Regions from separate parts of the Spirillospora sp. NPDC046719 genome, predicted to be linked through region 1. Evidence: riboswitches for the same ligand, from Rfam matches in the RefSeq annotation. Region 1 holds a riboswitch; the other holds the start of a gene.
The links. A riboswitch is a leader RNA that binds a small molecule or an ion and turns the genes downstream of it on or off. The one in region 1 is predicted to bind cyclic di-AMP.
Positions count from the first base shown of each region.

Region 2: linked by a shared signal. The riboswitch ahead of ABZ914_RS17830 (C40 family peptidase) and the one ahead of ABZ914_RS04760 (CHAP domain-containing protein) in region 1 are both predicted to bind cyclic di-AMP.

Region 1 covers NZ_JBEYYT010000015.1:50,463-56,118, reverse strand. The annotation lists partial or broken gene ABZ914_RS04765 (glycosyltransferase family 2 protein) at 1-1,314, opposite strand, end outside; gene ABZ914_RS04760 (CHAP domain-containing protein) at 1,510-2,307, opposite strand; cyclic di-AMP (ydaO/yuaA leader) riboswitch at 2,320-2,475, opposite strand; gene ABZ914_RS04755 (PP2C family protein-serine/threonine phosphatase) at 2,956-4,848, opposite strand; gene ABZ914_RS04750 (serine hydrolase) at 4,985-5,656, opposite strand, start outside.
Region 2 covers NZ_JBEYYT010000091.1:12,350-18,005, reverse strand. The annotation lists gene ABZ914_RS17840 (substrate-binding domain-containing protein) at 1-164, opposite strand, end outside; gene ABZ914_RS17835 (LuxR C-terminal-related transcriptional regulator) at 601-870, shown strand; gene ABZ914_RS17830 (C40 family peptidase) at 1,171-2,148, opposite strand; cyclic di-AMP (ydaO/yuaA leader) riboswitch at 2,152-2,343, opposite strand; gene ABZ914_RS17825 (amino-acid N-acetyltransferase) at 2,671-3,201, shown strand; gene ABZ914_RS17820 (RDD family protein) at 3,208-4,095, shown strand; gene ABZ914_RS17815 (RDD family protein) at 4,103-4,807, shown strand.

The DNA.
Region 1 (5,656 bases):
CCGCGCCCCGCGCGCGTCACGCCGGTCGCGGAACTCCAGCGAGGCCGACAGCGCCGCGCCGCGCGGGATCCGGTCCAGCGGGTTCAGCACGTGCCCGTCCAGGCGGGCGCGGCCGCCGCGCGTCTCCAGCCGGGTCACGACGGCGGCGGGCCGCAGTTCCCCGAGCGGGTACAGGTGGAAGCCGAGGTCGGTGACGTCGAGGACGCGGCGGCCGAGGTCCCCGCGCGGCGGGCTCCCGCCCCAGAAGACCCGGCCGTCCCGCTCCACCAGCCGGGCGTGCAGGTCGGACCGCCGGCCGGGCAGGTACTCGGCCGCCGCCAGCGCCCCCGCCCGGTCGCCCTCCCTGATCAGGAACGCGGCGATCGCGGCGAGCGGGTTGGCCGTCTCGAACACCACCGGGTCCAGCCCGGCCAGGTAGCCGGCCGCGAGGTCCAGGAACCTGGCCCGGTACACCGGGTCGCGGTCCCGCAGCTCGCGCAGGTAGAGCAGCAGGTCGTGGTTGACGAACTTGGCGTCCTTGGCGCGCTTCAGCCCGTCCGCGCCGCGCAGCTCGAACAGCATGTCGATGCGCCGGTGGATCTCCAGCCGGTCGGCGAAGTTGGCCAGCTCGTCCCGGCGGTTGGAGATCGACGGCTTCGCCCGCCGGTCCTGGACCAGCCAGTTGTAGACCCGGTGCGGGATCAGGGCCATGCGCGCGGCGGCCGTGTACGCCTCCGCGCTGAACAGCAGGTCCTCGTAGTGGAGCCGTTCGACGAAGCGCAGCGCGCCGTCCTCCAGGAAGCCCCGGCGGTAGAGCTTGTTCGTCGACAGGGTGTCGTAGAGCAGGTCGGGGTTCTCCTCCAGCGACCCGTACACGGCGCTGCGCTCGTAGAGCCACGGGTACCAGGGCCGGACCCGGTCCTTCGAGCCCTTCGGCACGTCCAGGAAGACCCGGTCGCAGAGCCCGGAGACCAGGTCGGCGCCGGTCTCCTGCGCGGCGGAGAGCAGGTTGAGGCAGGCGTGCCGGTCCAGCAGGTCGTCGCTGTCGAGGAACATCACGTACCGGCCGTCCGACCGCTCGACGCCGACGTTGCGCGGGCGGCCGCAGCCTCCGGAGTTGACGGGCAGGTGCACCGCCCCGACCCGGCCGGGGTGCGCCGCGGCGAGCCGGTCCGCGGCCTCGCCGGTGCCGTCGGTGCTCGCGTCGTCGACGATCACCGTCTCGACGCCGCCCAGCGACTGCCCGAGCGACGAGGCGACCGCCCGCGGGAGCCGGGCGGCGTCGTTGTAGGCGATCACCACCACGCTCACATCCGGGCGCACCCGCATGGGCATCCCCCTCCGCTCCTCCGGCGTGTCAGGGGTTCCTTTCCAGCAAGGAGGCGTCAAGGGCCAACTCAGATCAAAAGCTGTCAATGCTTAGCATTACCCGACAGGTCGCGGCAGACCACCTGGGAACGCCAAAGGCGCCCGGTCGAGGACCGGGCGCCTTCCTTCCGCACGAATCAGATCATTCGCCTGCGGGACGGATCATCGGGACTTGGCGTAGTCGGGGTATCCGTAGCCGACGACTTCGGACTTGTCGCGGATCTTTTCCTTGACGGCGTTGTCGGTGTTGCCCTCGATCGTGGTGATCGTTCCGTTGCCGTTGTCCTTGACGACGAGGCCGACGTGGTCGATGTCGTCGATCCCGCCGCGGGACCCGTTCTGCCAGTCGAAGAACACGACCGCGCCGGGCCTGGCGGTGTCGCCCCAGCGGTGGGCCTTCTCGAACCAGGAGGCGTGCTGGACGGTGTAGGCGTCCCAGCCCATGTTCTTCACGCCCGTCTGCGCGCTGAGCCACGACACGAACATGTCGCACCACTCGGCGCCCCGGTAGTCGCCGACGCTGCCGCCGTCGCGCCGGGCGGTCACCGCGGCGTGCGGGGTGGAGGCGTACCAGTCCGCGTACTTGGTCGAGCCGTTGCGGCTTTCGCTCTCGCCGACCTGCGACTTCGCCAGCTTGATCACGGTGGACGCGGCGACCGTGCGGGACGCGGACCGGGTCGCCTTGCGGGGCGCGTGCTCGGTCCCGGAGCGCTCGGACACCACGCTCTCGCGGTGCTGAGCGGCGGCCTGGGCGGGCGTCTCGGCGGACGCCGTGCCCCCGGCCAGGGGGTTGAAGATCGCCAGTCCGACCGCGCCGGCCATCACACCCGCCACGGCGACGCCCACGGCCCGGTCCTCGGGGCTCATGCGGGCGAGCGCGGCGCGGGAGGCGGCGCCGGTGAGGCGCCCGCTCAGCCGGGGGGCGAAGTTCTTGGTAAAACGATCGAAACGACCGGTCATGCAGGGAATCTCCTTGTCTCCCATGACGCCTACCGGGTTAGCTGACGGATTCGGGCATGGAAGAGCCCTACGGCGCGGCCTGACGGACGCGCCGATTCACCCCTGGAACCTTGGGTCCCCGGCTCCGTCCGGTCGGGTGGACCTGGACGGACTCGGCCTCGCACCGCGGGACGCGGTGCCGGATATTCGGATGTATCTCAGCGACTGATCTCGAGGGGGCGCGCATATGCGGCGCGCGTCGCGTGCGGATTCCGCTCAGCGACCCTCGGCCGCGCATGGAAGCGGCCGGCGTGCAACGCATGGAACGCGCTGCTTGATTCGTGCAAGAAGGTACCAACACTCACAAGAAAAGCAAACCGGCCGCAAAAGGATCTTTTGCCTGCTCAACGCCGTTGCGCCCCCGCTTCAACGACCGCCCCCGGCCGGACCTTGCCGATCTTTCTCCGGACGGCCCGGAACCCTTACGGCATAGGGGATTCCCGCCACCGCCCCCCGGCCCGGGAAAGGTAAAATGATCAAAAGGCGCGGGACGCTTCCGCCCTTCACGGCCCGCCCGCGAGCCGCGGCGCAGATCACACGGACCGCGCCGCTCCCCCGCCGATGTGGCCTACGTCACCCCGGTTCGCGGTGGGCCTGACCTGCCGAAGATCACTCCACGTACAGGGCGAATATCGTGGTGTCGTCGGCCGCCCGGTCGTGCTCCATCCGCGCGAGCACCTCGTCCAGCGCCAGTTCCGGCCCCGACGAGGAATCCCGCAGAATGCCGGTGAGCCGATCGATCCGCTCATCGAGATCGGTGTCCCGGCGCTCCACGAGGCCGTCGGTGTAAAGGAACAGCAGATCCCCCGGCCGCAGTTCCGTGGAGATCGTCGTGTATTCCCAATCCGGCAGCGCGCCGAGCATCGGGTCGCGATAGACCTCCAGCGGCTCGGCGTGCCCGTCCCGCACCAGGATCGGCGGCAGATGCCCCGCGCACGTCCACTCCATGACGCGCCGGTCCGGCCGGTAATGGCCCACGATCGCCGTGCCGGTCGCCGGCGGGTGCATGCTGCCGACCAGCTCGTTGAGCCAGCCCACGAGCTGCCCCGCCGACTCCCCGGTGCACGACAGCCCGAGCAGCCCGTTGCGGCTGCGCGCCATCGACGCCGCCGCCGGGAGGCCGTGCCCCGCCGCGTCCCCGATCGCGAACAGCGCCCGCCCGTCCGGCATCGCGCGGGTGGCGAACCAGTCCCCGCCGATCCGCGCCGTGCTCTCCGCCGCCAGCGCCCGGATCGCCACCCGCAGCCCCGGCAGCCGCTCGACCTCGCCCTCGTCCGGCAGGATCGCCCGGCGCAGCGTCACCGCCACCTTGCGCTCCTGGGCCGTCCGCGCCTGCTGCTTGAGCATCTGCCGGCGCGTCTCCGCCAGCGCCCGCTCCACCCCGCGGCGCCGCGTGATGTCCTGCGAGACGATGTTGATCGACACCGGCAGCCCGGAGTCGTCCAGCACCGGCTCGGCGAACACCCACAGATGCCGCGGCGTACCGTCCTTGCCGATCACCCGGTGCTCGGCCTCCACCGGCTCCCGGCGGGAGAACATCGTCTGGACGGCCTCCTCGACCAGCGGCAGGTCGTCGTCGGCGACCACCTTCGGCAGGTCGTGCGGCGCCGGCGGCACCTCGTCCGGACCCAGCCCGTAGTTCGCCAGCATCTGCGGCGTCCAGTCCGCCTGCCCGGTGACCAGGTCCCACTCGCCGAACCCGATCAGCGCCAGCCGCTCCACCCGCTCCAGCCGCCGCGCGCTGCGGTCCTCCCCGGTGTGGTACCGCCAGGTGAGGCACACGCCCGTCGTCGTCCGGACGCACCGCGCGCTCATCCGCGACGACCGCGACAGCCCGCCCTGGACGGTCGAGTACATGATCGAGTCGCGGTCCAGGGGCGGCCCGCCCTCCAGCACCGCGACGTAGTCCTCGAACAGGCCGCTGAGCGCCGCTCCCGGATCCGTCCGCAGCAGCCGCTCCCCCGCCAGATCCTCGGGGCCCCGCCCGAACAGGTCCCGCGCGGCCTTGTTCAGCTCGGCGTACAGGAAGTCCTGCACCTCGCCGTCCGCGTCCCGCACCGGCACCAGGTGGGCCGCCGAGTCCAGCGCCCCGTCGAGCAGCCCCCGCGCCACCGGATCCTCGGGCAGCCCCTCGATGATCGCGGCGTCGCCCCCGGTGTCCTCGGCCGCCAGGCGGTGCAGGAGGTCCTCGGCCTCGGAGACCACGCCCCGCCGGTCGGTGTCCTCAGCGCGCGGCGGCCGGCGTCCCGCCACCACCGCGCCCTCGGCTCCCGCGCCGCCGCCCTGGACGACCATGGCCGCCGCCTCCGGCAGCTCCATCTCCAGGTCACGCGCCAGCCAGATGAGGTGCTGCAGCGCCTCGCCGGGCGGCACCCCGAGCCGCCGGGCCAGCATCACCCGCGCCTCGGCCAGCACCGCACGGTCGTGCGCCGCCCCCCGCAGGCCCTCGAGGTCCGCCGCGTGCACTCCAGGCGTCCCCCACGTGCCGTCCGCTTCCGACACCCCAGTCCCCCGTTCGGCGTTTTCATGCCCTGGGAGAAAAAAGCTACATACGTCGGCGAAGGTCCGTTCGCCACCATCTTCGTTACCAGTCCGGATCTTTACCCGGCTTTTTCGTTTCGCCCTAATACGACCGCTTTCACTGACCGTCCGGAGACGATCCCCTACCCACGCCTGTGACCTGCATCACAGCATTCGCGAGCGCCGTCACGCACCCCGCCGCGGCCTCCGCGGACGTCCCCTCCGGATGCAGCGTCAGCACCACGACGATCTTGCCGTCCACCACCCCGGTCGTGTGCAGCGCGGGCCGCCCGAGCCCCAGCTCCGCCGGCGCGGGCCGCCGGTCCGGCACGTCCTCGAACCCCGACCACCCCTGCTTCACCGCCGACGGCCCCGCCTCCGCGATACCGAAGACCTGGTCGAACCCGTCCGCACCCCTTTTCGCCATCCGCCCCAACTGCTCCAGCACGAACCGCCCCTCCGGCACCGCCACCGCATGCCGATAGACCCGCACCACGTCCCCGGCGCTCATCCCCGTGTACCCCCACCACCCGGGCATGCCGGCGGGCGGCGGCACCGTCTCCCGCAACCCGGCCCGCCGCACCATCCGCTCGACGATCTCGGCCCGCCCGCCCCGCTCCCACACCTCGTCCGCCGCCGCGTCATCACTCGTCCGCAGCATCGCCCCGACCATCTCCCGGTCCCGGGCCCCGACCACCCGTCCCCGCAGGAAGTCGAGCGCCATCAGCACCTTGACCACCGAGGCCGACCGGAACACCTCCGCCGGCCGCCGCTCCGCGACCGCACACCC
Region 2 (5,656 bases), on a different contig from region 1:
CGCCGCGCGGACTCGTTGCGGACGAATCCGAGCTCCTCGATCGCCTCGCGCACCCGGTTACGGGTTGCTTCGGCCACGAGATCTGGCCGGTTTAGGACATTCGAAACGGTCCCAACCGAGACCCCGGCACGCCGCGCGACCTCGCGAATACTGGTCTGTGGCACGTCGCTCCTCGTCCGCCCCGGTGGTGTTTTCCCAGGTAGCTGGGCTTTCCCCTGTCAATCCCCGAAAACCCGGTCACGTATTGCGACCATTCGGGCACAGACAGCACGTAATCAGCGCTTGACGGGCCGGATCCGGCCGCCTAGCGTTCCGAGCCGAAGCGTAGCTTGAAACGATTCACGATCTTCGTCCGCGGCGAGATCCGGTGAGTCCAACGAGGAGGGAGCGGGTTCGGAACCGACGACCCAGACCCGACCCTGACACGTGGCCAACGAGTGAATCGTCACCCGGAGTTCCCCCGCACGACCCCGCAATCGGCCCATCGGCCACCTCCGGCCAAGCTCGCGAGACGGAAAAGGAACCCGACCCGATGATCTGAGTCCGGAAGGCTCCGGACCCGGCAACCCAACGCATGCAGTTCGAGGGCCCAACCCGTGCCTGTGCAGCGGACGGCTGCATCCCCGCGGTCATCAACCACGGACGAGGGAGGACGGAGTGGAAACAGCCACACTCGATTTCGGGCTGAGCGACGAGGAGATCAGGTTGCTCGCCCAGATCGCCAGCGGTGTCACCGCTGATGTGGCGGCGCGCAAGCTGGAACTGAGCGCACGGACCTTGCGCCGCAGGTTGCGGAACATCTGCGACCGGCTGGAGGTCAACACCCCTATCGAGGCCGTGGTGTGGGCGGCCAGAAGGCAGCTCATCTAGCGCGACCCGACGACGCCCGTCAGGGGACGGCGGGCGTCATCACCCGGAAACCAGCCCGACCGGAAGCAAGTCCACAGCGATACGAACTCGTCCGACCCCGCAGCGGCGGCGCCCTACGCCCGGCAGGTAGGTCCCTGCAAGAGCGCAGCGCCGCCGCGGACGCAGTTCACATCACCCTGCACCGGGCTGTCTGGTGCCGGCTCTCCAGCCGGCGCCCGCCGCTGCCGTGTGTTCTGCGGCCATCGGCTCTGCTGCCGACGCGTCTCTAGGGCGTCTGTTGTGCGGGCGTCTGCCGGGCACTCAGGCGACGCGGACCACGCCGGCGATCGGCCGACCGGCCAGGGACGCGATGCGGACGACGTCGCCGGTGTGCGGCGCGTGGATCATCTTGCCGCCGCCCACGTACATCCCCATGTGGTGCAGGTCGGAGTAGAAGAAGATCAGGTCGCCCGGCTGCATCTGGCTCTCCGAGACGTGGGTCCCGGCGTTCCACTGGCTGCCGGTGTAGTGCGGCAGGTTGATGCCGACCTGCTTGTAGGCCCACATCGTCAGCCCCGAGCAGTCGAACGTGGTCGGCCCCGCGGCGCCCCAGACGTAGGGGCTGCCGAGCTTACTCATCGCGTACCGCAGCGCCTCTGCGGCCTTGCCCTCGCCGATGACGGGCAGCTTCGCCAGCAGGGACGGGTCCTTCTTGACGGCCTTGCCGCGGACCTTCTCGTAGGCGGAGGTGACCTTCTTCTTCTGCGCGGTGAGCTGCGCCTTCAGCTGCGTGACCTGCTGGGCGCGCTCCTCGGCGGACTTGCGCGCGCGCTGGGCGGACTGCATCGCCTGCATGAGGCCGAGGACCTGCGTGCTGTCCTGGGTGGCGAAGTAGTTGAGGGTGGCGGCGCGGTCGAGGACGACCTGCGGGTCCTGGGCGGAGATGAACGAGACCGTGGGGTCGGTGCCGCCCTGCATGTAGCTCGTGGCGGCGAGGCTGCCGACCTTCTCGCGCAGGCCCTCCAGGGACTTCTGCTGGCGCTCGGCGTTGCCGGCGGCGACCTTGGCCGCCTGCTGCGACTGCTCCAGCTTCACCTTCAGGCCGTTGTACTGCTCGGTGAGCTTCTCCAGCTGGTCCGCCAGCTTGAACGCCTGGTCCTTGAGCTCCTTGGCCGACGGGTCAGGGTCGGCGTGCGCCATCGAGAGCGAATGCGGGACCACCACGTGGGGCGTGATGGAAAGGGCGACGAGCGCGCCGGCGATCGTGAGCGCCCGGACACGGAAACGAGCCGTCCGCACCAAATCTCCTCTCCTCGTCCGCCTACCGAGTTAGCTGACGGGTTCGGGCCGGAGCAGCCCGTCCGCTGGGCGCGCGCGCATCCCTCCACGCGGCTGCGGATTCACCCCAGACGGCATCGGCTCAGGGTGCTCCCCCGAACGCTCCGAAAGTGGGTCCCCGGCTCCTCGGGGCGCTGGTTGCGGCCCGTGGACTCGGCGGTCCGGCCTCCGCTTCGCGGAAGGCCGACGTCAGAGCGGGACACTAACGGAAGCGCCATTGGATGCCAACCAGAACATGCGAATTCGCAGGTCGTGGCGGACGGTACGGGGGGTAAGCGGCGGTTGCGGACGCGCCGCTCCGGCCCGCCGCGGCGCCCGCCGACCGGCACCTGTCAAGCCCCGGGCCACCCCCGGCCAGACCCGGAGCGCCCCTCGACCAGACCCGGAGCGCCCCTCGGCCACGTCCCGGAGCAGCCCCGGACAGGTGCCGGGTGGCCGCCGGTGGCCAGGGACGGGCGGCGAGTTCGGTAATCTCGCCTGTTTGTGGAAGTCGTGATCAGGCGTGCGCGCACCGCCGACGTTCAGGGGATCCGCAGGCTGGTCGATCTGTACGCGGGATCGGGCCGTCGCCTGCTCAAGAAATCGACGGTGAAGCTCTATGAGGACGTCCAGGAGTTCTGGGTCGCCGAGGACGTCCAGGGCGCCGGGCCAGGGGAGTCCGGGCCCATCGTCGCCTGCGGGGCGCTGCACGTGATGTGGGAGGACCTGGCGGAGGTCCGCTCGGTCGCGGTGGACAAGGGGTACGGCGGCCGCGGGCTCGGGCACCGCATCGTCTCCAGGCTCCTGGAGACGGCACGGGAACTCGGCGTCCGGCGGGTTTTCTGTCTTACCTTCGAAGTGGAGTTCTTCGCACGGCACGGCTTTCAGCAGATCCTGGGTACTCCGGTGGCGCCCGAGGTGTACGAGGAACTCCTCCGCTCCTACGACGAAGGCGTGGCAGAGTTCTTGGACCTCGACAGGGTCAAGCCCAATACGTTGGGCAACACACGGATGTTGCTTCGCCTGGAGGACTGACCCCACATGAGCGATTCCCCCAACCGCGGCCGGCCTTACGGGTCGTCGCAGGGGCCGGGCTCGTACGGCCCGCCGCCCCCCTACCAGGGTCCCCCGCAATGGCAGCAGCCCGAGCGGCAAGGCCAGGCTCAGCCGCCCGCACAGCAGTGGCAGTCACAGCAGCCGCAACAGCCCCAACAGCAGCAATGGCAGCAGCAACAGCAATGGCAACAGCAGCAGCCATCGCAACAGCAGTGGCAGGAACCCCAGCAGGACCAGTGGGGGCAGCCCTCGTACGAGTCCTATGAGCCGTCCTACGACCAGTACGGCGGTTCCTCGGGCGGTGACATGCCGCTGGCGCCGATCCTGCGGCGCGCGGGGGCCCGCCTCATCGACAACACGCTCGTGGCGGCCTTCGGCTTCGCGCTCGTCCTCCCCATCACGGTCGGCGCGTTCGGGCTGGGCAAGCCCGGGAGCAAGACGGAGGACGACGGCGGCATCTGGAACTGGCCGATCATCTTCACGCTGTTCGCCGTCCTGTCGGTCCTGCCGTTCATCTACGAGGCCGTACAGCTGTCGATGTGGGGCCGGACGTTCGGCAAGCGCTTCTTGGGCATCGGCGTCGTCCAGGCCCGTCCGGCCGGGAACCAGCTGACGACGACGCAGGCCGTGTGGCGGGCCGCCATCACCCACGTGGGATACCAGCTCGGCGTCTTCTTCTTCCTCGTCCTCGCCGTGATGGTGTGGCAGTACTTCGCCTACGGGATGCTGCTGGTCTGGGCGGGCGCGCTCATGGCGTACCTGTGGGCCATCTGGGACCAGCCCCTCCACCAGGCCCTGCACGACCGCGTCGCCGGCACCCTCGTCATCGACGAGCGCGCGGGATACGGCGAGTACGCCGAGTACGCGGAGTAGGTCCGCGATGGCGACTCCCCGAACGCCCGCGCAGGGGTCGGACGAGCCGTCCGGGACCGGGAGCGCCCTCCCGGGCGGCGAATCTGCGCTGTACGGCCACCCCGCCGATGACCTCGCCGATGACCTCGCCGATGACCTCGCCGATGACCTTGTCGATGGCCCTGCCGATGACCCTGTGGAGGGCGTCGCGGGGGAGGACCCGGCGCTCGCCGAACCCGGGCAGCGCCTGCTGGCGCGCATCGTCGACACCCTCGTGGTCGGCCTGCCCGTCATCATCGTCGTGAAGGAGTTCGTGTCCGGCCACGAGCTGGACGTCGTCGCACCGCCCGCCGTGGCGGGCTGCATGCTGCTGTACGAGGCCGTGCAGCTCGCCCTGTGGGGGCAGACCCTCGGCAAGCGCTTCGCGGGGATCCAGGTCGTCCCGGACCCGTCCGTCCCTGAGGGCGCCCTCACGGGCGCGGAACGGACCGCGGCCCCTGAAACCTTCGGCGGTGCGTCTGAGGGCGGATACGGCCGTCCGAGCGTCCTGCGGGCCGTGTTGCGGGCCGCTGTGTACTCCGTGCCGATCGCGCTGCGGCCCGTCCACATTCTCGGCCTTCTGGCGAGCCTGTTCTGGGTGGCGAACGCCGGGTTCATATACGAGGGGACGCACCGCAGGGCCGTCCATGACAGGCTCGCCGGCACCCTGGTCGTAAAACGCCGCACGCCCTGATTCACCGGCGTTTGCGGCGCTCTCGGAGTTGGCGGCGCGCCGTCCCGGGCGTGTCCGGCCCCGGCGCGCGCTGATCACGTCGAGCGCGCGCACAGGGCGCCGCGCGGCTTTGCCCCGGCCCTGCGGGCCGCAGGGCTTTGGGGAGATCCTCGCGCCGTTTCGGACACCGGACTTCGCCGGGCAATGCCAGCTCGTTCCCGGCGCGTTCAGGTTACGGGCGGGATTCCCGGAGGATGTGTCTCGTGCCGGAAGGTCCCTCCGGTTTGGAGTTGCTTCCCGGCGCGCACGGAGTCGGCGTTCATTGGCCCGCCGCACTTAGTCGGGATGGGACGCCGTCTCGCGTCGACCGGGGCACCGAGGCGGAATCTGCCGCTTATCCCCCGATTTCGGGATGGACTGGTATCGGCGGGGTGACGCTCCGCCATCCCGCCGCCAGTTCCCGAGCGCCGGAAGGCAACAGATTTTCGTCCCGGCATCGCGACCCGTAATCCCTCGACATCCGCCGGTAGCGGCGCCGCGGTCCCGGTCGGCCGCGCTCCGGGCCGGTCTGCCGGGTATTCCGGGCGCGTGCCCCGGTTAGTGCCGTTACGGCAGGGCTAATCGTCGGCAAGCGGTGCGGGTGTGCCCACCCTGTTAAGGTCCCGGTGGAACCTTTTTCAGTCGAGGTCCCCTCGACGGAATGCCTCGGCGCCCCGATACCTGGTCCAATGCGCCTTCGCCGGCCCAGGTCAGCGCGGTGCGCCGTGACGCCGGTCACCCCGAAATCCGCCGCCCTGTCCGTCCCCGGTAATTGAACGGCGCCCCATCCGCCCGGCCCGCGCCGCCCTCCGCGCACCGGTGGTCAAGCCG